DNA from 3 places in the Mesorhizobium sp. Mes31 genome. Region 1 is predicted to be linked to each of the others. Evidence: predicted binding sites of a transcription regulator. Region 1 holds the regulator's gene; each other region holds the start of a gene.
The links. Region 1 encodes HrcA, which represses chaperone genes, less so after heat shock. Its sites were predicted from a motif close to GTTAGCACTCNCNNNNNGNGAGTGCTAAC; they were not measured.

Region 1 (9,658 bases):
CGGCAACGATGGGTCAGCGCCTGGTGCGCGCCAAGACCCGCATCCGCGAAACCGGCATTCCGTTCCGCGTGCCGGAGCGTGCCGAACTCGGCGAGCGGCTGGACGCGGTGCTGGAAGCCATCTACGCGACCTTCGCCGAAGGCTGGTCCGACCCGGCTGGCACCGAGACGCGGCGGCGCAATCTCGCCACCGAAGGCATCTGGCTCGGCCGGCTGGTGGCTTCGCTGCTGCCGGATGAGCCGGAGGCGCTCGGCCTGCTGTCGCTGATGCTGTTTGCCGAAGCGCGCCGCGCCGCGCGGCGCGATGCGGCCGGAGATTATGTGCCGCTCGCCGAGCAGGATTGCGCGCTCTGGGATCACGCCCTGGTCGACGAGGCGGAAGCCTTGCTCGGTCACGCCGCCACCAAGGGCATCATCGGCCGCTACCAACTCGAGGCAGCCGTGCAATCCGCCCATGCGACACGACGGCGGACGGGGCGCACCGACTGGGTGGCGATCCGCGAGCTCTACGACGCGCTGCTTTCGGTCGCGGGATCGCCGGTGGTGGCGATCAACCGCGCGGTGGCGATCGCCGAAGCCGAGGGCGCCGCGGCGGGACTGGCGGCCCTCTACGTGCTGGGAGACGACAAGCGGCTTGATGACTATCAGCCTTATTGGGCAGCCCGGGCGGGGCTGCTGGCCAGGCTGGGTCAGGTGCAGTTGGCGACCGACGCCTATGAGCGGGCGATCGGCCTCGAACGCGATCCGGCGGTGCGCCGCTTCCTGCAGGGGAAACGGGCCGCGCTCCGAAATTGAGCTTCGCCGCCCGTTTCAGATCGGCCACATCTCGTGCGCCGTGTTGAGCTTCTTCATCAGCGGATGGTCGCGCAGCCTGGCCCACAGCCGTTCTATGTTCGGCCAGGCCGTACGCGCTTTGTCGACGTCGGGGTGCCAGGCCACCAGCATGACCAGATAGATGTCGGCCAGCGACATCAGGTCGCCGACCAGCCAGTCATGGCCTTCGAGAGCGGTATCGAGAACGGCAAAGCCGCGGTCCATCTCGGCGACGGCCGCCTGCTTGACCGCCTTCGTGCCGTCGGCATCGGACGTATAGCGGTTCGCGTAGTAGAACCGCAGCACCGCCGGATAGAGAACCGACGACATGAACGCCATCCAGCGTAGGAAGTCGGCGCGGGCGGGCGCGTCGATCGCCGGCGCCAGTCTGGCGTCGGGATGGCGTTCGGCAAGCAGGACGCAGATCGCCGCCGATTCGGTGATCGAGCGGCCATCCGGCAAGGTCAGCACCGGCACCTGGTTCAAGGGACTGATGCCGAGGAAGGCCGGATCGGGCCGGTCCGTCTTCGGCACGTCGATCTGCTCGAAGGGCGCGTTCGCCAGCGCCAGCGCCGCCTCGACGACGAAGCCGCCGCTGCCGGGACGGGTGTAGAGCTTGTACATGAAATCCTCCCCCGGCCCGCTCAAAGCAGGCCGGTGGCGATATGAACCGGAAGCAGGGTTATGCTCAAGCCGGTGGCGGTCGCCACGGGCGGATTTTCAGCGGGCCAGCGAGCCGTGACCGCTCGTTGAAGCTGTCGTCAACCAACATCCAGGCGGCACCTGCGAGATTAGTCGTGACGCCCCTTCGCTTCGTCATCCACGGGCGGAGCAAGGAGCGAAGCGACGCAGCGCAGACCCGAGGATCCATGCCATGACGTCTCAGCGTTGCAACGGTGCAAAATAGACTTTCATCTTGTACCGCTGCATTCCTCGGCCGCGATCACGGCATGGATCCCAGGGTCTGCGCGTCGCTCCGCCCTGGGATGACGAAGGTGCTAGGCCTACGCTCCAGGGCTAAGCTCCCAGCCCCTCGAACAGGATCGTCGACAGATAGCGTTCGGCGAAGGACGGGATGATCACGACAAGGTTCTTGCCCTTGTTCTCCGGCCGTGAGCCGACCACGATTGCCGCCTGCAGGGCCGCGCCCGACGAGATGCCGACCGGCACGCCTTCGAGGCGGGCGACGAGACGCGCATTGGCGACGGAATCTTCGTTCGAGACCTTGACGATCTCGTCATAGATCGTGGTGTCGAGGATTTTTGGCGCAAAGCCGGCGCCGATGCCCTGGATCTTGTGTGGGCCCGGCTGCCCGCCCGACAGCACCGGCGAGGCTTCCGGCTCGACGGCGACGACATGCACCGAGGGCTTGCGCTTCTTCAGCACCTGGCCGACGCCGGTGATGGTGCCGCCGGTGCCGATGCCGGCGACGAAGATATCGACCTCGCCATGGGTGTCGTTCCAGATCTCCTCGGCCGTCGTCTTGCGATGGATTTCCGGGTTGGCCGGGTTCTCGAACTGCTGCGGGATGATCGCGTTGGGGATCGTCGCCGCCAGTTCATCGGCCTTGGCGATGGCGCCCTTCATGCCTTTCGGCCCTTCGGTCAGCACCAGCTCGGCGCCGAGCAGCGCCAGCATCTTGCGGCGCTCGACCGACATTGTCTCCGGCATGGTCAGGATCAGCTTGTAACCCTTGGCGGCGGCGGCGAAGGCAAGCGCGATGCCGGTGTTGCCGGACGTCGGTTCGACCAGCGTGGTCTTGCCGGGAGAAATCTTGCCGGCGGCCTCCAGCGCCTCGATCATCGCCACGCCGATGCGGTCCTTCACCGAGGCGATCGGATTGAAGAATTCGAGCTTGGCGATGAGATTGGCGACGATGCCCTTTTCCTTGGCGAACTTGTCGAGCCGCACCAGCGGCGTATCGCCGATCGTGTCGGTGATGGAGTTGTAGACGCGGCCGCGACCGGGCACGCGGGCGGATGTGACGGGCTTGTTCATTGGTTTCGCTCCCAGAACTTCAGGCAAGTGAGGATTTCAGGCAAGTGGCACTGCAGCCGGCAAGATAGAGCCTTCGGTCGCGCAAGATAGACTGTCGATTGAAAATATCCGAGTGGAACCCGTGTCTAAAACGCCCCAGCACCGGAAAAGCATTTCCCGGAAAAGCCCGTCCCAGGAATATTTTGGCCGAAAGAGCCCTACTGACGGGCGGCGATCGCCGCAGCGGCGCCGACCATGAAGCCGGCGGCGGTGCGGTTCAGCGCCTTGAGCGCGCGCGGCGATTTGAGGAACCAGCGCGCCTTGGCCGCCAGCGCCAGATACGGCACCAGCACCACCAGGAGCACGACGATCGTCAGCGCGACGAGAATGCCATAGTCGGCCAGCGTGATGGTTTTCAGGTCGACGATGGTCGGCGTGATGGCGAGATAGAAGATCATCGTCTTCGGATTGCCGAGCGTGACGGTGAGACCGGCGACAAAGCTCGACAGAAGCCCGCCCTTGCCTTTCCTCGCCTCGACCGTCTCGGGCGTGATGCCGCTGTTCCAGAAGCGCCAGCCAAGGAAGGCGAGATAAGCGACGCCCAGCCATTTGATGGCGAGAAAGACCATGCCGAAGGTCTGCGCGACAAAGGCAAGGCCAAGCACCACGGCGGTCAGGTAGGTGAGGTCGCCTAGCATCAGGCCGAAGGACATTGCCAGCGACGAGCGGAAACCCGACCCGAGCGCACGCGCGACGAGCGCGGTGATACCGGGGCCGGGAATGGCGGCGGCGATGCCGAGGGCGGCACTGTAGGCGAGGAAACCGGTAAGGGTCATGGCGAATGGTCTCGGATCAGAATGCCTTGTCGCATGAAACGGACTAGGCTTGAATTCCCTGGGGTCGGATTCCATTGCACCAGATATCGCCGCGACACTCGCGGGCCCCTCAACCGGCCGCTTCGCGGCCACCTTCTCCCTCCGGGAGCAGGATCAGGAACGAGCGCCGCCATAGGTGACGCGCCAGATGGTGCCGTTGCCATCTTCGCTGACGATCAGCGCGCCGTCGCTCGCCACCGCCACACCGACCGGTCGTCCCCACACCTCGCCGTTGGAGATGACGAAGTCGGTGATGAAATCCTCGTATTCGCCGGTCGGTTTGCCATCCCGAAACAGCAATCGGACGACCTTGTATCCGGTCCTGTTGCCGCGGTTCCACGAACCGTGCAGGGCCACAAAAGCGTCGCCCTGATACTCCTTTGGGAAATTCTTCCCGTCGTAGAAGGCGATGTTGAGTGGCGCCGAATGCGCCTGCATCAGCACATCGGGAAGGGTCGCCTTGCCGGCAAGGTCGGGGCGTTCGCCCTTGTGGCGCGGATCCTCGTTGTTACCGATATAATACCAGGGCCAGCCATAGAAGGCGCCCTGCTTGACGACAGTTGCGTATTCGGACGGCACATTGTCGCCCAGCGCATCGCGCTCGTTGACCACGCACCACAGCGCGCCGGTCGCCGGCTGAACCGTCATGCCCGAACAGTTGCGCAGGCCGGTGGCGACGATACGGCCATTCTTGCCGTCTGGATCGAAGGCCAGCACATCGGCACGGCCATCCTCGGAACCCCAGGCGGCACCCAGCGGCTTCGATTTCGCCCACGCCGCGAGCCCACCCTGCGGCGCCTTACCCATGTCCTCGGCGGCATTCGATCCCGAGCCGACCGACAGATAGAGCGTCTTGCCGTCCGGCGAGAAGACGATGTCGCGGGTCCAGTGATGATTGGCAGGGATGTTGTCGACGATGGTTTCCGGGCCGCTGGCGGCCTTCAGGTCACCATTGCGGTAGGCAAAGCGCACGATGCTGTCGCTGTTGGCGACATACACCCATTGCGGGTCGTTGCCCGGCGGGTAGAAGGCAATGCCGTAGGGCTGGTCGAGGTTGCCGGCGAAGATGCCGTCCTTGGTGGGCTTGGCGCTGCCCTCGCCGAGGCGATAGACGCGGACCTGGTTGGCTTCGCTGTCGGCGACGAACAGGTCGCCGTTCGGCGCGACGCGCACGACGCGCGGATTGTCGATGCCCGACGCGACCAGTTCGGCCGAAAAGCCCGGCGGCAGTTGCGGCTTGGCGCCTGCCGGCCTTTCGGCTAGGCCGGCGCTGTTCGAAGCGGATTTGGTGACGTAGGGCTTCGGCAGGTCTTCCGGCCTGATCAGGCGGCGCACCCCCGGCCTGTCGGCACGCCAGTCGCCGAAGGCGGCCGCCCCCTTCAGAACCGGCTGATCCGCCTGCTGGGCGAATGCCGCGGTGGTGAGGAACAGTGCGGGAAGCACCAGCCCGGCCAATCGGATCATTCTGTCCTCCACCTGGTCATGAAGGAAAGTAACGGCCGGTTTGCTCGTGGGTTCCGCCTCGCACGATGAGTTGAAGGACGTGACGATCCGATTTCGGGCTCAGCTCCCGGCGGCGTAGAAATCGTCGTCGAGACGTTTTTCCAGCGCGACGAGATCGGCCGGCAGCGGCAGGCCCATGGCGCGCATCTCCCGCAGCTTTTCGCGCAACTGTTCCTGGATTTCGTGCTGGTCTTCCGGCTGGTTGACCATCTCCTCCAGCAGCAGGCTGATCCGGGCCTTGAGTTCTTCGAGCGCCATTATTTTTCTCCTCGGCAGCCTGTTTCGATTTTAGGACCAAGGTGTAGAGATTCAGGTCAGGCCGAGCCGAAAATGGTGGTTTCCGAGAACCGGAGCGGAGCGTACCTTTGTACGTGAGCACCGGAAGCGCTGGAAACTGCCGTTTGCAGGCCGGCATCACCTGAATCTCTACACCTTAGCATAGCATGCGGGAAATCAGCTGCGCCGTATAGTCGACCATCGGCACGATGCGGGCATAATTCAGCCGGGTCGGACCGATCACGCCAAGCGCGCCAACGACGCGTGCATCCTTGTCGCGATAGGGCGCGACGACCAGCGACGAGCCCGACAGCGAAAACAGCTTGTTTTCCGAGCCGATGAAGATGCGCACGCCCGACCCCTCCTCGGCAAGGTCAAGCAGCTGGATCAGCCCATCCTGCGTTTCCATGTCCTCGAACAGGTGCCGCAGCAGTTCAATGTCGGCCTGGGCGGTGACGTTTTCGAGCAGATTGGCGCGGCCGCGCACGATGAGCCGCGCCGGCAGGCCGCTGTCGGCGCCCGCCCACACGGCCAGCCCCTTTTCGACCAGGTCCTGCGACAGCGTGTCGAGCGCCGCCCTGGTCTCTTCCTTGATGCGGGCGATCTCCACCCGGGCCTCGGCCAGCGTTCGGCCACGGATATGGGCGTTGAGGAAATTCGACGCCTCATGCAGTTGCGAGACCGTGATGCCGGCGGGCAGGTCGACAACGCGGTTTTCGACGTCGCCATTCTGCGAGACCAGCACCGCCAGCGCCTTGGTCGGCTCGAGCTGGATGAATTCGATGTGCTTCAGTGCCACTTCGTTCTTGGCGGCAAGCACCAGGCCGGCGCCGCGCGACATGCCCGACAGCATCTGGCTGGCCTCGGTCAGCATGTGTTCCAGCGTCGCGCCCGAGCCGGACGCCCGCACCTGCGCTTCGATGGTGCGGCGCTCCTCGTCGGAGAGGTCGCCAAGCTCCATGAAGGCGTCGACGAAGAAACGCAGACCCGCCTGGGTCGGCAGCCGTCCGGCGGAGATGTGCGGGGCGTAGATCAGGCCGAGATGCTCGAGGTCGCTCATCACATTGCGGATGGTGGCGGGCGACAGCGAGGACGGCAGGATGCGCGACAGGCTGCGTGATCCCACCGGTTCCCCGTCCCTGAGATAGGAATCGACGATGCGCCGGAAGATGTCGCGCGAGCGCATGTCCAGCGCCTGAAGTACCGGCGATTGAAGCGTGGGCGACTGCGAACTGGGATCGACGGCCTTGGTCATTGCGGGCAAAAAACCTCCGTATCAAGGATATAGACTTCACCACGGCCCGCGCAACCCGGTGTCTGTGCCAGATCACCCGGTGTCTGTGTGGGTCTTCAGGCCATTTTCCTTTGCGCCATGCGTCCCATGCGGCTACAAGCCGGCCAAGATTCCGAAAAATGACAAGAAAGCAGCCTGAATGCGCCCTTCCAAACGCCAATTCGACGAAATGCGCGCCATCTCCTTCGAGCGCGGCGTCTCCAAGCACGCCGAAGGTTCGTGCCTGGTGAAGTTCGGCGACACCCATGTCCTGTGCACGGCAAGCCTCGAGGAAAAGGTGCCGGGCTGGATGCGCAATTCCGGCAAGGGCTGGGTGACGGCGGAATACGGCATGCTGCCGCGCTCGACCGGCGAGCGCATGCGCCGCGAGGCTTCCGCGGGCAAGCAGGGCGGCCGCACGCTGGAAATCCAGCGGCTGATCGGGCGCTCCTTGCGCGCCGTGGTCGACCTGCAGGCGCTGGGCGAACAGCAGATCACCGTCGACTGCGACGTCATCCAGGCCGATGGCGGCACCCGCACCGCCTCGATCACCGGCGGCTGGGTAGCGCTGTACGACTGCCTGCGCTGGATGGAAGCGCGGCAGATGGCCAGCGTCGCCAAGGTGCTGAAGGACCATGTCGCGGCCATTTCCTGTGGCATCCATGACGGCCAGCCGGTCATCGACCTCGATTATCTTGAGGATTCCGCGGCCGGAACCGACGCCAACTTCGTCATGACCGGCAAGGGCGGCATCGTCGAGATCCAGGGCACCGCCGAGGGCGAGCCGTTCTCCGAGGAACAGTTCGCGGAATTGATGGGATTGGCCAAGAGAGGCATCCAACGCCTGGTCAGCCTCCAGCAGATGGCGGTGGCCTAGGACCGAAATGCCGAGCTTGAGCACCCCCCTCTGCCCTGCCGGGCATCTCCCCCTCAAGGGGGGAGATTGGATGTCATCTCGGCCTTTGCCAATCGCCAGCACCGCAGGGCACGCGGCACCGTTGAAGCTGCCAATCTCCCCCCTTGAGGGGGAGATGTCCGGAAGGACAGAGGGGGGCGTCTCGTGACACCTTCAGCAATCCTGGAATCGGCTCTCTACGTCACCGACCTTGACGCCGCTGAGAAGTTCTACACCGGCGGGCTTGGACTTCACCTCCTCGGCAAGGTCGAGGGCAGGCATATCTTCTTCCGCTGCGGCCCCGGCGTGCTGCTGGTCTTCAATGCCGAGGCGACCAGGGTGCCGCCGGCGCCCGACGCCCGGCTGCCGGTGCCGCCGCACGGCGCGGTCGGCGAGGGCCATCTCTGCTTTGCGGCGACCGCCGTGGAAATCGCCGGCTGGAGAGCCCATCTCGAGGCCAAGATGATCGCCATCGAAAGCGAATTCGAATGGCCGCAAGGTGGACGTTCGATCTATATACGCGACCCCTCGGGCAATTCGATCGAGTTCGCCGAGCCAAGAATCTGGGGCCTTTGATGCATTCTCTCGATGGAAAGAAGATCGTCGTCGCCAGCCACAATGCCGGCAAGCTGCGCGAATTCGCCGACCTGATGGCGCCGTTCGGCTTCGAAGCGAAATCGGCCAAGGAGTACGGCCTGCCGGAGCCTGACGAAACCGGCACCACCTTCGAGGAAAACGCCTACATCAAGGCGCTGGCCGCCGCGAAGGCCACCGGCCTGCCGGCGCTGTCGGATGATTCCGGCCTGTGCGTCGACGCGCTCGACGGCGCGCCCGGCGTCTACACCGCCAACTGGGCCGAAACCCCGGATGGGTCGCGCGATTTCGGCATGGCCATGCAGCGCACCGAAGTGGCACTGCAGGAAGTCGGCGCCGCCTCGGCCGAACAGCGCAAGGGGCGCTTTGTCGCCGTCATCTGCCTGGCCTTCCCCGACGGTGACGCCGAATATTATCGCGGCGAGGCCGAAGGCACGCTGGTCTGGCCGCCGCGCGGCGAACTCGGCTTCGGCTATGACCCGGTGTTCCTTCCGAATGGCTTCGACAAGACTTTCGGCGAGATGAGCGCCGAGGAAAAGCACGGCTGGAAGCCCGGCCAGGCCAAGGCGCTGTCGCACCGCGCCCGCGCCTTCCAGAAGTTTGCCGAAGCACGATTGAATCTGGCCAGATTGGGATCGACATGAGCATGCTGCTCGACCGGACGCCCGGCTTCGGCGTCTATATCCATTGGCCGTTCTGCGCGGCCAAATGCCCCTATTGCGACTTCAACAGCCATGTTCGCCACCAGCCAGTCGACCAGGAGCGCTTTGCCGCCGCCTTCGAGGCGGAGCTGGCGACAATGCGCCAGCGCACCGGGCCGCGCGAGGTGACCAGCATTTTTCTCGGCGGCGGCACGCCGTCGCTGATGAAGCCGGAAACGGTGGCCAGGGTCCTCGACGCGGTGGCGAAGAACTGGACCGTTCTGGATGGCATCGAGGTGACGCTGGAGGCCAATCCGTCCTCGGTCGAGGCCGAGCGCTTCCGTGGCTATCGGGCGGCCGGCGTCAACCGTGTCTCGCTCGGCGTGCAGGCGCTGAACGACAAGGATCTGCGCTTCCTCGGCCGGCTGCACAATGTCGAGGAAGCGCTGCATGCGATCGGGCTCGCGCGGGAAATATTCCCAAGGCTATCCTTCGACCTGATCTACGCGCGGCCGGGCCAGACGCCGGAGGCTTGGGCATCGGAGCTCGAACAGGCGATCGGCCATGCCGCCGATCATCTGTCGCTCTACCAGCTGACCATCGAGGAGGGCACGCCCTTCCACGCGCTGCATGCGGCGAAGAAATTCGTCATTCCCGACAACGACCATGCCGCCGACCTCTATGCGCTGACACAGGAAATCACCACGGCGCACGGCCTGCCCGCCTATGAGATTTCCAACCACGCCAGGCCGGGCGCCGAAAGCCGGCACAATCTGACCTACTGGCGCTATGGCGAATATGTCGGCGTCGGC
Region 2 (9,658 bases), on a different contig from region 1:
TCGTGCTGGACTCGCCGACAGACGTACCGGAACTGGCGGATTTGTGCCGCTCGGCCTTCGAGCAGTGGATCGGCTTGCTGCGGGAGGCCTTCGTCAGGGCAGGGGTGCCCGAGCGCCGCGCCCACGCTTTGGCGCTGCTGGTCGAATCGTCACTGGAAGGATTGATGGTGATCGCCCGCGCCACCCGCGACCGCGCCCCGCTGTGGGCGGTGGCCGATGAAGTAGCGGCATTGATCGAAGGTGCCGTGCTGGCCGGAGGAGGCCGCAACCGCGACGCGGCGATTCTCACGGCCGAAATACCGTCGCAAGGATCCTGAGATAGCGATGCGTGCGACTGGATCAGGCGTGCCTCTGCACCAGCATTGTCCGCCTCAGCGGCGCCACAACGACCACCAAGCCGGCAAGGATCAGCATCATTCCTAGGATGCGGGTCGCTTCAAACTGCTCGCCCAGCACCATCCTGGCAGACAGTGCTCCGAAGATCGGTACCAGAAGCGAAAATGGCGCGACGGTTCCGGCCGGATATAGCTTCAGCAAGTGACCCCAGATAGCATAGCATAGAATGGTCGAGAGCACCGATATGTAGATGACCGCGCCCGCGCCGCTCCAGCCCATCGCCGATAGGGCGTGGGCGATCGTCGTCGGTCCGTCGAGCAGCATTGACAGCGCGAAAAGTGGAACGGGCGGGATCAGGCTCAGCCAGACCACCATTGCAAGCATGTCGACCTCACCGGCGCCACGCAGCAACACGTTGCCGGCTGCCCAGCACAGCGCCGAAGCGAGGCACAGACCAAGACCGGCCGTGGAGAAGTCGCCTCCGACAGTGAGCCCGATTACGCCCAGACCGACAGATGCAACCAGGCATCCGGAGACCTGACGGGCCGTCGGCTTTTCCCGCAGCACCACGGAGGCGATCAGGATGGTCAGAAAAGCCTGCGACTGCAGCGTCACCGATGCGAGCCCTGCGGGCAGCCCAAGTGCCATTCCCGTGAAAAGCAGGGCGAACTGGCCGAGGAACAAGGTTGCGCCAATCCAGAGCAAGCGGGGCCACGGCACATGTGGGCGAGGCAGGAACAGCGCCGGCAGCGAGGCGACGACAAATCGCAGCGCTGCAAGCAGCAGCGGCGGGAAGCTGCCGAGACCAATGCTGATGACGGTGAAGTTTATCCCCCATATCGCCGCCACCAACAGTGCCAGAAGCATATGCCGAGGTCTCATGATTTCGCGGTCCCATGCAGAGGATGCCGGTGACGATTATTCGTCTTCCATCCCGGGAGAATATCGCGCTACATGACATAACTGAAACAATGCAACTGGAATGCAGATATAAACAGAATGGAAAATAGGCCTGTCGATCTCAATCTGCTCGTGGTGTTCCAGATGCTCATGAGCGAGTTGAGCGCAACGAGAGCCGCCGCACGGCTCGGGCTTAGTCAGGCCGCGGTCAGCGCATCGTTGAGGCGGCTGCGGGCGCTCTATGGCGATCCGCTGTTCACGCGCACACAGCGCGGCCTGCTGCCGACGCCGCGCGCTGTGATCCTGCGACCACTGATCGAGGAGGCGCTGGGGATCATCAGTGGAACGCTGGATAGCACGAGCCCGCAGGCGGAAGATCGGGCGAAGGTCGTTGTTGTCAGGGTTGGCCTTTCCGACGATTTCGAAATGGCGTTCGGCGCCGGCATCATCAAACTGACCAAGCAGAGAATGCCCAATGTCAGGATTATCCTGCGCCAGACCAACAGCTTCGTGGCGGCGCAAGCGCTGAACGACAAGGAAATCGACCTCGCCATCACCTCGGGTGGCATCACCGACAGCCGGCTGAAACACATCTCGGTTGGGAGCTCGGACTACATGATCGTCTATGATCCTCGCTCCAGACCCGGGCGAGAACCGTTCACCGTGGAAGAATACCTTTCACGAGATCATATCCTGGTTTCCTATTCCGGCCTGAGCGGCGTCACCGACGACGTGCTTGCCGAACATGGGCTGCGGCGCAGGGTCCTTGCGGCGACCACGCATTTCTCCGCCCTGTCTTTTCTCTTGTGGAATAGCGATGCACTGGCGACGATCCCGAGCCATGCCGCGCGCGCACTGTGCGGCCAGGGCCCTTTTGAGATGGCAGCCTGTCCCTTGCAGTTTCCACGCTACGCCTTCGGCGTCAGCTGGCGTTTCGACACCGTCCGCACGCCAACGGTGATGCAGGTGCGTGATCTGATCGTTGAGTCGTTCGGCATCTGATCAATGAAAAAGGGCGGCATTTCTGCCGCCCTTTCATATGCATAAGCCAGATAGGCTGGATTAGAAATCCATACCGCCACTCAAGCCCGCTTGCGGGCTTGAGCAACCTGGATTCATGGGCGTGCTTTATGGACTTCTTAGAAGTCCATGCCGCCCATGCCGCCCATGCCGCCGCCGCCCATGCCGCCAGGCATGCCGCCGCCAGCCGACTCCTTCTTCGGAGCCTCCGCGATCATGGCTTCGGTGGTGACCAGCAGGCCGGCGACCGAGGCCGCGTCCTGGAGAGCTGTGCGGACAACCTTGACCGGATCGACGATACCCATGGCGATCATGTCACCATAGTCGCCGGTCTGGGCGTTGTAGCCGAAGGTCGCGCCCTTGTTCTCAAGGATCTTGCCGGCAACGATCGATGCTTCCGCACCGGCGTTCGACGCGATCTGGCGGGCCGGAGCCTGCAGCGCGCGGCGCACGATGTTGATGCCAGCAGCCTGGTCGGCATTGGCGCCGGTGGCCTTGATGTTGGCCGAAGCGCGCAGCAGCGCGACGCCGCCGCCAGCAACGATGCCTTCTTCCACGGCCGCGCGGGTCGCGTTGAGGGCGTCATCGACGCGGTCCTTCTTTTCCTTGACTTCGACTTCCGTCGCACCGCCGACGCGGATCACCGCAACGCCGCCCGCCAGCTTGGCGAGACGTTCCTGCAGCTTCTCCTTGTCGTAGTCCGAGGTGGTCTCTTCGATCTGCTGCTTGATCTGGGCAACGCGGCCCTGGATCTCGGCCTTCTTGCCGGCGCCGTCGACGATGGTGGTGTTCTCCTTGGAGATCGACACCTTCTTGGCACGGCCGAGCATGTTGAGGCCGACGTTCTCGAGCTTGATGCCGAGGTCTTCCGAGATGACCTGGCCACCGGTGAGGATGGCGATGTCTTCCAGCATGGCCTTGCGGCGATCACCGAAGCCCGGCGCCTTGACGGCGGCGATCTTCAGGCCGCCACGCAGCTTGTTGACGACCAGCGTGGCCAGGGCCTCGCCTTCGACGTCTTCCGAGATGATGAGCAGCGGCTTCGAGGTCTGCACGACGGCTTCGAGGACCGGCAACATGGCCTGCAGGTTTGAGAGCTTCTTCTCGTGCAGGAGGATGTAGACGTCCTCGAGCTCGGCAACCATCTTGTCGGCGTTGGTGACGAAGTAGGGCGAGAGGTAGCCACGGTCGAACTGCATGCCTTCGACGACTTCGAGTTCGGTCTCGGCGGTCTTGGCTTCCTCAACCGTGATGACGCCTTCGTTGCCGACCTTCTGCATCGCTTCCGCGATCATCTTGCCGACCGACTCGTCGCCATTGGCCGAGATCGTGCCGACCTGGGCAACTTCCTCGGAGGTCTTGATCTTCTTGGCAGCCTTGCCGAGCGCCGCGACGACTTCGGTCACGGCCAGATCGATGCCGCGCTTCAGGTCCATCGGGTTCATGCCGGCGGCAACCGCCTTGTGGCCTTCCTGGACGATCGACTGCGCCAGAACGGTCGCGGTCGTGGTGCCGTCGCCGGCGATGTCGTTGGTCTTCGAAGCAACTTCGCGGACCATCTGCGCGCCCATGTTCTCGAACTTGTCCTCAAGCTCGATTTCCTTGGCGACGGTGACGCCGTCCTTGGTGATGCGCGGGGCGCCGAACGACTTGTCGATGACGACGTTGCGGCCCTTGGGGCCGAGCGTGACCTTCACCGCGTCGGCGAGGATGTTGACACCGCGCAGCATGCGCTCACGGGCGTCGCGGGAGAATTTTACGTCTTTAGCAGCCATTTTTAGCTCCTGGCAGGGGCTTGGGGTAAGCCCGGAATTCAGTTGACGGTGAGGCCGATTATCAGCCGATGATGCCCATGATGTCGGATTCCTTCATGATCAGAAGGTCTTCGCCATTGAGCTTGACTTCGGTGCCCGACCACTTGCCGAACAGGATGCGGTCGCCAGCCTTGACGTCCAGCGGGACGAGCTTGCCAGCTTCGTCACGAGCGCCGGAACCGACAGCGATGATCTCGCCTTCCTGCGGCTTTTCCTTTGCCGTATCCGGGATGATGATCCCGCCGGCGGTCTTGGATTCGGATTCGACCCGGCGAACGACCACGCGGTCATGAAGCGGGCGGAACTTCGACTTTGCCATTTTTTCTTCCTCGATGAGAACGGTGAGAACAGTTCCTCCGTCCGGCGGCGCCGGACACATGGTTAGCACTCACCGAGGGCGAGTGCTAACGTGGCGCTGAGATAGGCCGCTGGCCTGCGAGAGTCAAGGCGCGCGAGAGGGCGCGATCGCGCGAAATTTTGTTCGCGCAGGTGACGGGTTGCAAAATGCGTCGGTTGCCGCTTGGGAGCGACGAGGAATTTTGTCCATCATTCGGATTCTATCGGCGCCGGGGTGACCGCAGCACCAGCAGAGGGCATCGCTCGGCGAGTCCATAGGTGCCGGTCGCCACGATGCGAACGTCGCCGAAGAAGGTCTCTGCTTCATGCACCAGCGTCGCAACCGGAGCGAAGCTGTAGATGGCCGGCGAATTCCTGTAGACGTCAATGGTGCCGATGGTCGGCATGTTCCAGCCCGTGTGCGCGCAAAGCTCGTCGCGGTCGGGAAACAATTCGTCGAACCTCCCGAGGATTGCCTGCACCGGAATGCCGTGGTCGGGCGCGCCACCCGTGGCTGTCATTGCGACAAGCCATTTGAGTGCGTGGAAGGTCGAGACGCCGCCTGAAAGGGCAAGCGTCCGCACCGCCCGCGGATCATCCGGCGTTTCCGGGCTGGCATAGAGCCGGAGACCTGCGCGGCCGTCAGGCCTGAGCACGCGCGCGATCTCCGCGAACAACGCCCGCCGCGCGACCGAAAGGCCGAGTGCCGACAGGCAGCCATCGCCGATCACCGCATCCATGCTTGCTCCTGCAACCGGCATGTCCAGCCAGTTGCCGGCCACAGCCTTGCGTGTGGCGGTGTCGCCTGGCCAGATGCCGGAGATCATGGCGGGGGATTCATCGACCGCCAGCATCGTCCTGCCGAGACCGGCAAGTTCCGGCGTGACCCCGAGCAGCACCACGTCGAGCGATCGCAGACCGAGCTCGCGCTCATAGGTAGCGACCGCTTCCGGCGGCGGGCAGAGCGGTGGTCCGAGAAGCTGCCAATGGCGGCGAATTGCATCCCAATGATTTGTCATGCAAAACGGCTTGGGGGATGTGGGGGCATGGTTCCTTCGAAACTGTTGGTTGCCTGATGGGCATGGAGAGGCCATGGCTCGCATTGCCGTGATAACGCATGAGTATGACCGGTTCCAGAGCCGGCGAGGCGTTCTATTGCGCCAGGACAGCCCCTACATGCTGTTCGACCTTCTGGCCGAGTTGAAGAGACGTGGCCACTCGACACAGATTCTGCGCGGGCCTTCGTCAAGGCATGATGCCGATATCGCGGTGCTGCATGTCGATGCGACGGTGACACCGGCCGACTATGTGGAGTATGCGCGCGGGTTTCCGTTCTGCCTCAATCTTGGTGCGGCCGACATTTCCAAGCGTCGGATCAGCGGCGCGGTTCTCAACGACGGTGACCATTGGGACGGCCCCGTCATCGTCAAGAGCAATCTCAACCATTGGGGGACACCCGAGCAGCAGCTCAATCGGCAAGCCGAGCGCGCCGGCAAGGCCGCGCCTTTTCCGGGCGTGCGGATATTCGATCAATACCAAGTCCACGCTTCCTTGGCCGAAGTTCCGCCGGAGATGCTTATGCGTACCGACCTGGTCGTGGAGAAGTTCATTCCCGAACCGGCGCCTGACGGTTTTGCGGCGCGGTTCTGGATATTCTGTGGCGATCGTGAGCGCTGCACTCGTTATGTCTCGCCGCAGCGCCTCGTAAAAGGCGACGACACGATCCGCCGAGAGGCTGTTCCCGTACCCGAAGAATTGCGCGCCTTGCGCCATCGGCTTGGCTTCGACTACGGCAAGTTCGACTTTGTCATGCATGGGGGCAGGGCGGTGTTGCTCGATGCCAACAAGACGCCCGGCCGCGCCAGGAACCTGTCGAAGATCGTCGCAGCCGGCACCGCCAATCTGGCGGACGGTTTCGAGGGCCTGATCAGGCGGGCCGGATAGCCGGATACTCTGATACTCTAAAGAAACAGCCGCAACTGGGTGTGGATGATCGACCGGTAATCCTCGATGGTCCGGCGGCTTGCCGCTTCGCCCTCCGCAAGCGCCAGGCGCACCACTGCACCGGCGAGCTGGAAGATCAGCAGAACCATGCGTTCGAACTGCTCGTGCTTCTCCGGTTCCAGCAAGGCGATGACATGGTCGCAGAACATCTTGGCTTGATGCCGCGTTTCGGCGATGTCGAGATTCTTGAGCGCCTTGTCGGCCTGAATGGCGTTCTGCAGATCCTGGATGGCCGGATCGCCGGCGACCCGGCTGTGGTAGTCGTCAAGCAGCCGGTCGGCGGCGGCGATCACGTCCTTCGCTTCGCGAACGTCGGCGATGATCGCTGTCAATCGCGCGCGGCTGACCTCTGAAAACCGCTCATAGAGCATTGCCAGGATCGCCGACTTGTTGGGGAAGTAGTGATAGACGGTGGCGATCGGCCCGCCCGCCAGCATGCCCACCTCCTTCATGGTGACGGCGTCGATACCCTTCTCGCCGATCAGCCGCATCGTCATCGACAGGATGGCGTCGATGCGCTCGCGGCTGCGCTCCTGCTTGGGTCTGCGTCGGGGTTCGGTGGCCGTTCGCCTTGCTTCTTCCATGCGCCCGTTCTCTCGCGAGATTGCAAATTCTGATTGACAATAAATATGATCAAGTATCAGTTTCTAGAATGCTGACAGATTGTCAGTTTTTTTGCCGCGCGGCAAGGACGTTGGGAGGCGCCTTTGACTTCGACAAATGCCGGATCCACCGGCGATGGCGATTGGCTGGTCGGCAGCCCGACCAGCGGGCAGCTTGCCTCGGCGCTGTGGATCGGGTCGGTCGGCCTGCTCATTCTCGGTCTGCAACCCGTCTTGCTCGGCGCCCTTTACACCGAGGGCCATGTCAGCGGCGATGAGTTGGCGTTGGTCGCCACCGCCGAAATGATCGCCATCGCGATCGGCTCGGCGATTGTTGCGATGCTGCTCTCGGCCCACAAGATGCGCTGGAAAAGTGCGGCCCTGCTGCTTCTGCTGGCACTGGCGAACGTCTGGACGGCCTATGCTGCCGGCGCCAATACGCTGATGGCGGCACGCGCCTTGGCCGGCCTTGCCGAGGGTGGCCTTGTCGCGGTCGCCACCGAGCTGATTGCTCGTTCGCGGCGCGCCGAACGCATCGGCGGTTATTTCGTCACCATGCAGACCCTTGCGCAATGCGCTCTCGCCCTGTTGCTGGCACTCTATGTTATCCCCGCCGCCGGATCGGCGGGTGGTTTCATCGTTCTCGCCATTGTCTGCGTCGCGTCGCTGGCGGTCGCCTTCATCGTTCCCGCTGACTATGCCGACCTGCCGAAGGACGAGAATCTCGCCAATGTGGTGACGGTTCCTTCGATCACCGCTTTGCTGTCGGTCTTCTGCTACTTCATGTTCTTTGGCGCGGTCTGGGCGTTTCTGGAGCCGCTTGGCGCGCAATTCGGTATTGATGGCCGCACCGTCGGCCTGATCGTCTCGGCCAGCCTCGCGGCACAGGTTCTGGGCGCGATGACGGCGACCGTGTTCGAGGCGCGCATCGATTATCGTCTGGCCATCGCCGCGATCGGTGCCGTGGCGCTTGTCTGCTCCGTGATTCTCGCCAGCGGACCTAGTCTCACGACATTCTGGGTCGCCGCCTTGGTCATGGGCTTCATTCTCTTGTTCATCGTGCCCTACCAGATCCGACTGGCGATCACCGCCGATGAGACTCGCACCGCCGTGCTTTTGGTGCCGGCCGCGCAGCTTTTTGGCCTGGCGATCGGGCCGATCGCCGCGTCGCTGCTCATCGACGGCAAGGATTTCCGGCCGGTGCCGGAATTCGCCGCCGCCAGCGCGGTCGCCAGCGTGGCGCTGCTCGGCCTGTTCATTCTCATGTCGCGGCGTCGCCGCGTCGTTGCCTGATCGGGGAGCACCATGCCGAACAACTGGAGCAACTGGTCCGGCTATGTCACTGCCAAGCCCCGGCTGATCGCCAGCCCCACTGACGCCGGCGAACTCGGTGATCTCATTCGCAATGCACCCGGCCCCGTGCGCGTCGTCGGTGCCGGCCATTCCTTCACGCCGCTGGTCAAATCCGAAGGCACGATCCTGTCGCTGGAGAAATTCGAGGGGTTGGTGTCGCACGATACCGGGCAGCATCAAGCGCGCGTGCGGGCAGGGACGCGGCTCGGCCCGCTCATGCACATCCTGCAAGGCCTTGGCCAGGGTCTGCCCAATATGGGTGATATCGACCGCCAGGCGATCGGTGGCGCGCTGGGCACCGCCACGCACGGCTCGGGACCGACGCTCGGCGCTTATCACACGCAACTGGAGACGGTGCAGATCGTCGATGGGCTTGGCAAATTGCGCGAATTCACCAAGGCAGGGGATCAGGACATGATCCACGCCACCGGCGTCGCCCTCGGGGCCTTCGGCATTCTCGGCGAAGTGGCTCTGAACAACATTGCTACCTACCGGCTGCGCCGCCGCAAATGGGTGCTGCCGATCGCCGACATGCTGCGCGAATTCGAAACGATGATGGCCGCGCATCGCTCGGCCGAATTCTACTACATTCCGTTCTCCGGTTATGCGCAGTTCATCGCCAGCGATTTGAGCGACGCCGCACCCACCGCGCGGCCGCCGGAGGAAGACGAGGCGGGCCTGAGGACGCTGCGCCGGCTGCGCACCGTGCTTGCCTGGCTGCCGGCGCTGCGCCGCCGGCTGATCCTGGGCGCCATCGCCAAATTGCCGGCCGAGGATTATGTGCAGGACTGGCTCAACGTCTATGCCAGCGACCGGCAGACAAAATTCAACGAGATGGAATATCACTTGCCCTACGAGGAAGGGCCGAAGGTGTTGGCCGAAATCATCGCATTGACCGAGAGGCACTTTCCCGAGGTCTATTTCCCGATGGAGGTGCGCACCGTCGCGCCCGACGAATTCTGGCTCTCGCCGTTCTACAAAAGACTCACCTGTTCGATCGCCATCCACCACGATGCGGCGAGCGACCCGCAGCCGTTCATGCGCGCGGCCGAGCCGATCTTCCGCAAGTATGGCGGCAGGCCGCACTGGGGCAAGATGCACAGCCTCAAGGCGGCGGATCTGAAAAAGCTCTATCCGCGCTGGGATGACGCCATGGCGGTGCGCCGCGACATCGATCCACGAAACCGCTTCGTATCGCCCTACATGGCCGGCCTGTTCGGCATCGAACAATGAGCGCGTATTTCGCCACTCTTTCGCATGCGCTGAAGGATGCCGGCATCTTCCAACCTTGCC
Region 3 (9,658 bases), on a different contig from region 1:
CGAGGGCGATCCGCTGATGCGCGCCTATCACGACGAGGAATGGGGCGTTCCGCAACGCGATGCCCGCATGCTGTGGGAAATGCTGATGCTGGAGGGGTTCCAGGCTGGTCTCGCCTGGATCACCGTGCTCAGGAAACGCGACGCCTTTCGTGCCGCCTTCGAAGGCTTCGATCCGGAGAAGGTCGCGCGCTTCGGCGCGGCCGATATCGAGCGCCTGATGGCCGATCCCGGCATCATCCGTGCCCGCGCCAAGATCGAAGCGACGATCCGTGGCGCCCAGATCTTCTGCGAGATGGCGCAGCGCGGCGAGAGCTTCGCCGACTTCTGCTGGTCCTTCACCGATGGCAAGGTGGTCGAAAGCGACGGCCATGGCTGGATCGCGTCATCGCCCCTGTCCGAACGGATTTCCAAGGAGATGAAACGACGCGGCTTCAAATTCGTCGGCCCGACCATCGTCTATGCCTGGATGCAGGCGGTCGGCATCGTCAACGATCACGCGGCCAACTGCTTCCGGCGGTCCGAAGTCGCGCTCTGACCACGGCAGCGCCGTCAGCGCCTACATCGGACGCTTGGGTTCGCCCTTTGCCGGACTGGCCGTGTCGGAATCGGATTTCCGATGCTTGTCGGCGGCAATCCTGCGGATGCGGTCGAAGCGGCTTTCCTCGGTCTTTTCGGTCGTGACGACCGTTTCTGGCTTCCGCACGAACGTGATCATGGATCCGTCTCCTGGGCTAGAGGCCTGCGCGCCGGGAGAAAATCCCCCGGCGGTAATCATCCTGGCTCCGGCGAAGAGCCAACTTGGCAAGATTCAGGTCAGGCCCGGAAGGTGGCTAGGAAACCACATTCCGGGCCGGCTGAATCTTAGTAACCGCCCATACCGCCGCCGCCATTACCGCCCGCAGGCGCTGCGTCCTTGGCCGGAATGTCGGTGATCATGGCTTCGGCGGTGATCAGGAGCGCGGCGATCGAGCCGGCGTCCTGCAGTGCGGTGCGCACCACTTTCGCCGGATCGACGATGCCCGCCTTGATCATGTCGACATAGGTCTCGTTCTGGGCGTCAAAGCCCTGATTGTGGTCCTTGCTGTCGGTGAGCTTGCCGACGACGATCGAACCTTCGACGCCGGAATTCTCGGCGATCTGGCGGATCGGGGCCTCCAGCGCGCGAAGCACGATGGAGATGCCGGCAGTGACATCGTCATTGGCGCCGGTCAGGCCGGCAAGCGCCGACCGGGCGCGCAGCAGAGCCACGCCGCCGCCGGGCACGATGCCTTCTTCAACCGCCGCGCGCGTGGCGTTCAGCGCGTCGTCGATGCGGTCCTTCTTTTCCTTGACTTCCGACTCGGTGACGCCGCCGACACGGATGACGGCAACACCGCCGGACAGCTTGGCCAGCCGCTCCTGCAGCTTTTCCTTGTCGTAGTCGGAGGTGGTCTCCTCGATCTGGCCCTTGATCTGCGCGACACGCGCCTGGATGGTCGCCTTGGTGCCGGCGCCGTCGATGATCGTGGTGGTGTCCTTCTCGATCAGCACGCGCTTGGCGCGGCCGAGCATCTCGATGGTGACGTTTTCGAGCTTGATGCCGAGATCCTCGGAAATCATCTGGCCGGCGGTGAGCACGGCGATGTCTTCCAGCATCGCCTTGCGGCGATCGCCGAAGCCCGGCGCCTTGACCGCCGCGACCTTGAGGCCGCCGCGCAGCTTGTTGACGACCAGCGTGGCCAGAGCCTCGCCTTCGACGTCTTCCGAAATGATCAGCAGCGGCCTGCCGTTCTGGACGACCGCCTCGAGGATCGGCAGCATCGCCTGCAGATTGCCGAGCTTCTTCTCGTGGATGAGCACGTAAGGCTCTTCCAGCTCGACGCGCATCTTGTCGGCATTGGTGACGAAATAGGGTGAGAGATAGCCGCGGTCGAACTGCATCCCCTCGACGACGTCGAGTTCGGTTTCGGCGGTCTTGGCTTCCTCGACGGTGATGACGCCGTCATTGCCGACCTTGTCCATCGCCTTGGCGATCATCTCGCCGACGGTGGCGTCGCCATTGGCGGCGATGGTGCCGACCTGGGCGATCTCGGCCGACGACTTGACCTTCTTGGCCTTGGCCTTGATTTCTCCGACGACGGCGGCGACGGCCTGGTCGATGCCGCGCTTGAGGTCCATCGGGTTCATGCCGGCGGCGACCAGCTTGGCGCCTTCGCGCAGGATCGAGGCGGCCAGCACCGTGGCGGTGGTGGTGCCGTCACCGGCGAGGTCGTTGGTCTTCGAGGCCACTTCGCGCACCATCTGCGCGCCCATGTTCTCGAACTTGTCGGCAAGCTCGATTTCCTTGGCGACGGTGACGCCGTCCTTGGTGATGCGCGGCGCGCCATAGGCCTTGTCGATGATGACGTTGCGGCCCTTGGGGCCGAGCGTGACCTTCACCGCATTGGTGAGGATCTCGACGCCGCGCAGCATGCGGTCGCGCGCATCGGTGGAGAATTTGATTTCCTTGGCAGACATTTTTTATCCAGTTCGTTCAGAGGGAGTGAGGTCAGGCAGCTTTCTTGGCGGCCACTGTCTTCTCGATGACGCCCATGATGTCGGCTTCCTTCATGATCAGAAGGTCCTCGCCGTCGATCTTGACCTCGGTGCCCGACCATTTGCCGAACAGGATGGTGTCGCCGGCCTTGACGTCGAGCGGAACAAGCGCGCCATTTTCGTCACGTGCGCCAGGTCCAACGGCGATGACTTCGCCTTCCTGGGGCTTTTCCTTGGCATTGTCGGGGATGATGATGCCGCCCTTGGATTTGATATCGCCTTCGGCGCGCCGGATGACGACGCGATCGTGGAGTGGCCGAAACTTCATGAGAACTTCTTTCTGGGGCCGGCATAGGCGGCCGCGTCTCTCATATAGGCGCTTTGGCACTCGATAGATAGGAGTGCCAAAAATTAATCGCGGGCGGAATTAAATATTCAAAAGTATTATTTCGGCCTGTGGTTTCGTGATATCGGAACGAGGTCAAATATTTCAAAAGATTGAATTTTGCCGATCGAGCACCTATTTATCGGACAAGTTCATTTTCACGATTTCAGGCACAAGGGAGATTTCTTCGATGGCCGAAGGCAATCAGACGATCATGGAAAAAGCTGAAGCCCGCTTTGTCGACAAGCAGAAGAAAACGGCGGAGCGCAACAAGGCAACCGCTGAGTACATATCCGAAGCCAGGGCCAGGGAGATCAAGACCGCAAGGCTCAGGGAATTGCGGCTGGCCAAGGAAGAGGCAGACCGCGTCGCGGAAGCCCTGAACCCGACGCCGAAGAAGAAACGCGCGGTCAAGAAGGTGGCCGCAACGGAGGTCAAGACATGAGCCTGACATTCCCCAACCGCAGCCGCAGCTATGACGAAGCCGGCAAGCGCATCCGTTTCGTCGGCCACGACGGCATGTTCCAGATTTCCTTTTCCGTCGCCGCCGACGCCATGACCAGGATGCAACCGGCGACCGCGGCCAACGAGGCCGGTTACCTCGCCACATTCGACACCGAGAGCAGCGCTATCCGTGACGTGGCGGCCAAGGCCTACGACCGTACCCGCAAGAGCATGTATGTGCTGACGGCCGCCGACTTCGCCTGATCAGCCTTTAGTGCATGTCGCTCAAAAGTGGTCTCGGTTTCGAGACAGCGACATGCATGGAAACGAAGATCAGGAGTCCATGTTCTCGACCATCGAGCGTATCTTCTCCGCCTTTTCGAAATGGTCGAGGCGGCGGGTTCTGATCCACCATTCGGCTGCTTCCATCAGCAGTTCGGGGTCGTCGTTCCTGTTGGCGAAAAACGCGTAGAACGACACGCCGACGGCAGGCCCTTTCTCGGAAATCTTGCGGTCGCAGACCTCCAGTATCTTTTGCTTCAGGCTCGCTCTCACGGGAATCCTCTGGTTTTGGTGCGGCGGGATCTTGGCCCTCGCTCCGAGCCGGCAGCCGGAACGCTCAATCCTTGCGCTCCGCCCTCTCCCGGCGCCTGACGTCGCGGACATTCATCTGCACGACCATGTCCTCGGCCTCGCGCGGGTTCATGCCGACCATCACCTTTTGCCTGACCACGGCGGGCTGGCCGGTGAAGACATCGACAATGGTCCAGCTCTGGGGAAGCTCCATGCGCAGTGTGTAGCGATTGGCCATGCTGGCTTTCCTCAGCCCTGCATCATGAAAAACACCGCGCCCAGGATCAGCACTGTCCAGGCGATGACCGACAGCTTCAACACCATGCCGCCATGCGCGGCCAGCAGCTTTCGCAGGCGCGGCACGACGCCCGCCGACCGCACCGGCGCCGCCACGAAGGCGACAGGTGCCTTGGCACCAAGTTTTCCAAAGACAGGCAGCAGCGACGGTTGACGCACGAAAATGACCTCGGATATCGGGGAGACGCCGGAGCAAGGGCATCCGCGCCCCTTCCATAGCACCCTTTCGTGGAACACCCCGCATGCCAAATGAAGATAAGCGCCACGGCCCGCATTGGTGAGCGATGCGCCGGGCCCGATGGACAGGGCCCGCCGACCAGCCTCAAGCCGCGGCGCTGCGGCCTTTCACGCCGGCTTCGGTTTTGAAAATGCGGAAGGTATTGCGGCCCGCCGCCTTGGCGGCATAGAGCGCGGTGTCGGCCTGCAGGAAAAGGTCGCACGGCGCGCCTTTAATGGCGAAGGCGATGCCGACCGAGGCGCCGAGCTTGAGCGACTGGCCGCCCGCGGCGACCGGCTTGCCCATCGCCTCGATGATGCGGCGCGCCAGGCCGGAGACAGCGCCCCGGTCGAGATGCGCTCCAAGCAGCACCGCGAACTCGTCGCCGCCGACCCGCGCCACCAGATCCGCCTCGCCGCAGACATCGGCAAGCCGCTGCGCCGCCGTCTTCAGGCACTCGTCGCCGACGACATGGCCGAACGTGTCGTTGACCGCCTTGAAGCCGTCGAGGTCGATCAACAGCAGCGCGCCGAGCGGGCGGCCCTCATCCGTATGGGCGAGCCGCGCCTGGAACCGGCCGCGGTTGGCAAGTCCGGTCATGGCATCGAACTCGGCCAGATGGCGCATCCGGTCCGACTGGCTCTTCTCCTCGGTGATGTCCTGCTTCATGCCGAAGATGCGCACGGGCACGCCCTCCTCGCATTCGACGGTCGCGGTGATGCGGATCCAGCGGCTGCGCCCGGCGAATGTGGTGATCTCGGCGTCGAGGGTGAAGCCGCTGCGCTCCTCGATCGCCCGGCTGCGCATCGTCTCCAGCGCCTTGCGCGACTCCGCGGGATAACACTTGACGATCTCCGCGCGATCGAGCGCTGAGCCGCGCGGCAGGTCGAACAGGTCGTAGACCACGTCGGTCCACTGCAGTTGCACGTCGGGCAGACTGCACTCCCACACGCCGAGGCGCGCGGCCACCGAGGCGCGGTCGAAGATCTTGCGGCTATGCGCCAGCGAAACACCCTGGCTGGCGATCAGCGCCGCCTGTGCCGCGAGTTCCGCCTTGAGCCGGGCGATGGTGGCGGCATCGCGACGGCGCTCCGCGGAGCGGCTATCGTGCCCCTCCCCCCTGCCGGCGCGCCGAGCATCGGCCCGCGCCGGGCCTTTCGGGGTGTAGGGCGTATCGGGCATGGCGGAGCTCTGCTGTCCTGGCGGGCGACCACCATGGCGCGCAAGCGATTAACACTTCGCTGACAGGGGCCCGGCTTCGCTGGAATTGCCGGGAAAACGGGCGGCCCAGAATGCCGTCGATCAGACCGATTAGCGCATCGGAACAAGCGCAGAGTATGGCGTCCGCGAAGTAGACACTCGACTATTGGCGTCAATCCTGCTTCATTTGATTATCGCAGGATTACAAGACGACCTAAACTTTATTCCTGCCTCAAAAGAGAACCCCCCTAGTATGAATCAAGACCCTGAAGAACAGCATGTAGAAATTGAGGACGAGTATCAGCTTGACCTTGAAGCCGGCGTTGAAGATGAAAGCGCGGAAGAGGCGACTAGCGTAAGTTTTAGCATTACCAGTTACGGCGCTGACTACCCAGTAGACACATTAGTTAAGAGAATGAAAGGTGAAGCATTCTTCATTCCAAAATTTCAGAGGAATTTTGTCTGGTCGCAGCGGCATGCTTCTCGTTTCATTGAGTCGCTTTTAATGGGGCTGCCAGTGCCGGGAATTTTTCTCTATAAGGAATCAGATACCGGGAGGCACCTTGTTGTTGATGGGCAACAGCGCCTGCGTACCCTTCAATATTTTTATAGTGGGATATTTTTAGAAAAATCATTTCGATTGATTGGCGTTAGAAAGGAATGGGAGGGTAAAACTTATCAAGAACTCGCCCCTAACGAGCAACTGAAGCTCGATGATTCCATTGTGCATGCGACCGTATTCCAACAGGACGAGCCTAAGAACTCCCTGAAGAGCCTGTATTTCGTTTTTGAGCGGATCAATTCGGGCGGTATCCGCCTGTCACCACAGGAAATCCGCAATTGCATCAGCGAAAGCGCAGTACTCGAAGCGGTACGCACGCTTAATGATGACGCCAACTGGCGCGCAATCTTCGGCCAAAAAAGGAACAATCGCCTCAAGGACCAGGAATTGGTTCTGCGAGCCTTGGCGATGATCCACAATCGCGTCAACTATTCGGCACCAATGCGTGACTTCTTAAATGATTTTGCCTCTGACGAGGAAGGCAAGGTGACACCAGCCATTTTGGAAGAACTGGAGAGGCTCTTCAAAGTTTCGATGGAGGCCATTAACAAAGCTAAAGGTAAATCTGCTTTTCGACCAATCCGAGCGCTGAATGCTGCAGTTTTTGAGGCAGTTGTCGTGGGTGTTGCTGAACGTATCCGCGCCGAAAAGAGCCCCCCGGATCTGAAGAAGATGGAGATAGAATACGACAAGTTGCTGCAGAGCCCAGATTTTATGAGTGCGTCGAACAGCGCAACCGCTACCGAAGAGTCCGTCAAGACACGCCAGCGATTGGCGGTTGAGGCTTTCGCAGGTACCTAAGTGTCTATCGCAATCGAGAGTCGCTTCCGTGAAGTGGAAAAACTAGTCATGGCGGCGCAAGCCAGGGGGTTGGACCCTGAGGTCGCAGCCTACTATTGCAAGCTTGGCTGCGTGATGATCTGTGGCGCCATCGAGCGCTCCGTCGAAATTCTGATCACAGAGCGCGTGGGCGGCAGATCCGCGCCACAGGTCAACTCTTTTCTCAAGTCTTTTTTTAAGCGCGGAGTAAATTACGACTGTGAGGAGATTTCGGAGCTCCTGTATAAATTTGATAGTAACTGGGGACATAAATTCAGAGATTTTATCTCTGCGAACGACCAGATAAAAATCGGCGTCTCCTCATGCTATGCTGTTAGAAACTCGATAGCTCATGGCGGGACGCAGTCTCTTGGTCCAAAGATTCTGAAACAGTACTTTGATAATTCATTTTCGCTGATTGCGGAGTTGGAATACTTAGTGCGCGCATAGGCGACATTTTCTTTGGATCCATCTTGGACGGTTAGAAGTATTACGGTCGGCGCGCAAAGCCGATGAGATGTCCCGCCCACCGCGAATTGCCTCTTGAACGACCAACCGATCTGGCCTAGCCTTGGCTTGAGAAAAGGTTTTTCCAAACATCTCTGATCGGGCTTGGCCATTGGCCGGGCCCCATTGAGGCCTGTAAGAGAAAACCTTTTCCCAACTCGGGATTCTCGGCGCGATGGCATCGGACGATCAGCCTGTTCCGGTCTTTTCCAAGCCCGTCACCTTGCGTGACGTGGCGGCCGAGGCCGGCGTCAGCGTCGCCACCGCCTCGAAGGCGCTCAACGATCAGGGGCGGATGACCGCCGAGACGCGCGAGCGCATCCGCGAGACGGCCCGGCGTCTCGGTTTCCGGCCCAACAGCCTGGCGCAAAGCCTGCTCAGGCGGCGCAGCTTCACCGTCGGCCTGCTCACCAACGATACCTATGGCCGCTTCTCGCTGCCGCTGATGTCGGGCATTTCGGACGCGCTGGTCGACAATGGCGTCTCGGTGTTCCTGTGCAATGTCGAGGAGGATCCGCGGCTGGGCCAGTTGCATGTCGACGCCATGCTCGACAAGCGCGTCGACGGCATCATCGCCACCGGCAAGCGCATCGACCGCCATCTGCCGGTCGACCTCGGCAATCTGCGTGTCCCGGTGATCTATGCCTTCACCCAGCCCGATCCCGACGCCATCGCCTTCGTCTCGGACGACGCCGGCGGCGCGCGGCTGGCCGTCGAGCATCTGTGCCGGCTCGGCCGCAAGCGCATCGCCCATGTCACCGGGCCGGCAAGTTTCGCCGTGGTGCACGCCCGCGCCCAGGCCTATCGCGACGTGCTCGCCGAAAACGGCTTGCCGGTCACCGGGCCGCTGCTCGGCTCGTGGTCGGAAGCCTGGGGCCACGAGGCGGTGGCGCACCTGTTCGACGGCAGACGCGAAAGGCCGGACGCCGTCTTTTGCGGCAACGACCAGATCGCGCGCGGCGTCATCGATGCCTTGCGCGAGCGCGGCCTCGGCGTCCCCGGCGATGTCGCCGTCATCGGCTTCGACAATTGGGAGATCGTCGCCGAGGCGACGCGCCCGCCGCTGACGTCTGTCGACATGAACCTGGTCGCACTCGGACGCGAGGCCGGGCTGACCCTGCTGTCGCTGGTCGGCGGCCAGCCCGCCGCGCCGGGCATTCGAAAACTGCCGTGCCGGCTGGTGGTGCGTCAGTCCTGCGGCCATCCGCCGGATGGCTGAAACGAAGCGCCGCGTGATCGGCGCCAAGCCGCGGACAGCGGCCAACCGTGGAGGAGGAGAACATGAGGAACCTGATTGCCAAACTGGCCCTGGCCGCTGCCGTTCTGGGTAGCGGTCTCGGAACTGCCGCCGCCGAAACCGCCAACATCTGGGTGCGCGCCGACGGCTCGAACTTCATGCCGAGGATCGTCGACGCCTACAACAAGGGTCACACCAACCAGATCAAGCTCGACATCATCCCCAACGCCGAGATCATCCCGAAATATGGCGCGGCCGCGGCCGGCGGCACCGCGCCCGACGCGCTCTCGCTCGACCTGATCTACACGCCGTCCTTCGCCGCCGCCGGCCAGTTGGAGGACATCACCGACTGGGCGAAGTCCTTGCCCTATTTCGCCAGCCTGTCGCCGGCGCATGTGAAGACCGGCACCTACAAGGACCACATTTACGGCCTGCCCTTCTCCGCCGACGCCTCGGTGCTGATCTGGAACAAGAAGCTGTTCAAGCAGGCCGGCCTCGATCCCGAAAAAGGTCCGACCAACTGGGCCGAGATCGCGGCCGACGCCGAGAAGGTCAACGCGCTCGGCGGCAACATCAAGGGCTTCTACTTCTCCGGCAATTGCGGCGGCTGCAACATCTTCACCTTCACGCCGCTGATCTGGGCATCGGGTGGCGATATCCTCTCCGAGGACGGCTCGAAGGCGACGCTGGACAGTCCGCAGTTGCGCGGGGCCATCGATCTCTACCGCTCGATGGTCAAGAAGGATCTGGTGCCGGCGGGCGCCCAGACCGATACCGGCGCCAATTTCTTTGCCGCCTTCGCCGCCGGCAATATCGGCATCTCGCCGTCCGGCGCCTTCGCCATCGGCGCGCTCAACACCCAGTATCCCAATGTCGACTACGGCGTCACCTTCCTGCCCGGCA

Region 2: the regulator HrcA is predicted to act here: its motif matches at 4,451-4,479, upstream of groES (co-chaperone GroES).
Region 3: the regulator HrcA is predicted to act here: its motif matches at 2,895-2,923, upstream of NR193_RS18720 (co-chaperone GroES).

Annotation. Positions count from the first base shown of each region.
Region 1 is NZ_JALJRL010000025.1:67,475-77,132, reverse strand. Features, by position in the region: gene NR193_RS29580 (RNA polymerase sigma factor) at 1-794, shown strand, start outside; gene NR193_RS29575 (glutathione S-transferase family protein) at 810-1,436, opposite strand; gene cysK (cysteine synthase A) at 1,830-2,810, opposite strand; gene NR193_RS29565 (LysE family translocator) at 3,008-3,625, opposite strand; gene NR193_RS29560 (sorbosone dehydrogenase family protein) at 3,779-5,128, opposite strand; gene NR193_RS29555 (hypothetical protein) at 5,228-5,425, opposite strand; gene hrcA (heat-inducible transcriptional repressor HrcA) at 5,601-6,698, opposite strand; gene rph (ribonuclease PH) at 6,877-7,593, shown strand; gene NR193_RS29540 (VOC family protein) at 7,777-8,187, shown strand; gene rdgB (RdgB/HAM1 family non-canonical purine NTP pyrophosphatase) at 8,187-8,849, shown strand; gene hemW (radical SAM family heme chaperone HemW) at 8,846-9,658, shown strand, end outside.
Region 2 is NZ_JALJRL010000002.1:477,926-487,583, forward strand. Features, by position in the region: gene NR193_RS05025 (TetR/AcrR family transcriptional regulator) at 1-317, shown strand, start outside; gene NR193_RS05030 (EamA family transporter) at 340-1,218, opposite strand; gene NR193_RS05035 (LysR family transcriptional regulator) at 1,336-2,238, shown strand; gene groL (chaperonin GroEL) at 2,376-4,031, opposite strand; gene groES (co-chaperone GroES) at 4,093-4,389, opposite strand; gene NR193_RS05050 (class I SAM-dependent methyltransferase) at 4,628-5,425, opposite strand; gene NR193_RS05055 (hypothetical protein) at 5,499-6,350, shown strand; gene NR193_RS05060 (TetR family transcriptional regulator) at 6,368-6,994, opposite strand; gene NR193_RS05065 (MFS transporter) at 7,118-8,305, shown strand; gene NR193_RS05070 (D-arabinono-1,4-lactone oxidase) at 8,318-9,598, shown strand; gene NR193_RS05075 (alanine racemase) at 9,595-9,658, shown strand, end outside.
Region 3 is NZ_JALJRL010000010.1:177,428-187,085, reverse strand. Features, by position in the region: gene NR193_RS18735 (DNA-3-methyladenine glycosylase I) at 1-535, shown strand, start outside; gene NR193_RS18730 (hypothetical protein) at 557-715, opposite strand; gene groL (chaperonin GroEL) at 862-2,496, opposite strand; gene NR193_RS18720 (co-chaperone GroES) at 2,528-2,842, opposite strand; gene NR193_RS18715 (hypothetical protein) at 3,090-3,344, shown strand; gene NR193_RS18710 (DUF1488 domain-containing protein) at 3,341-3,607, shown strand; gene NR193_RS18705 (DUF6500 family protein) at 3,677-3,898, opposite strand; gene NR193_RS18700 (hypothetical protein) at 3,963-4,154, opposite strand; gene NR193_RS18695 (hypothetical protein) at 4,166-4,372, opposite strand; gene NR193_RS18690 (diguanylate cyclase domain-containing protein) at 4,536-5,612, opposite strand; gene NR193_RS18685 (DUF262 domain-containing protein) at 5,884-6,993, shown strand; gene NR193_RS18680 (HEPN domain-containing protein) at 6,994-7,461, shown strand; gene NR193_RS18675 (LacI family DNA-binding transcriptional regulator) at 7,694-8,737, shown strand; gene NR193_RS18670 (sugar ABC transporter substrate-binding protein) at 8,800-9,658, shown strand, end outside.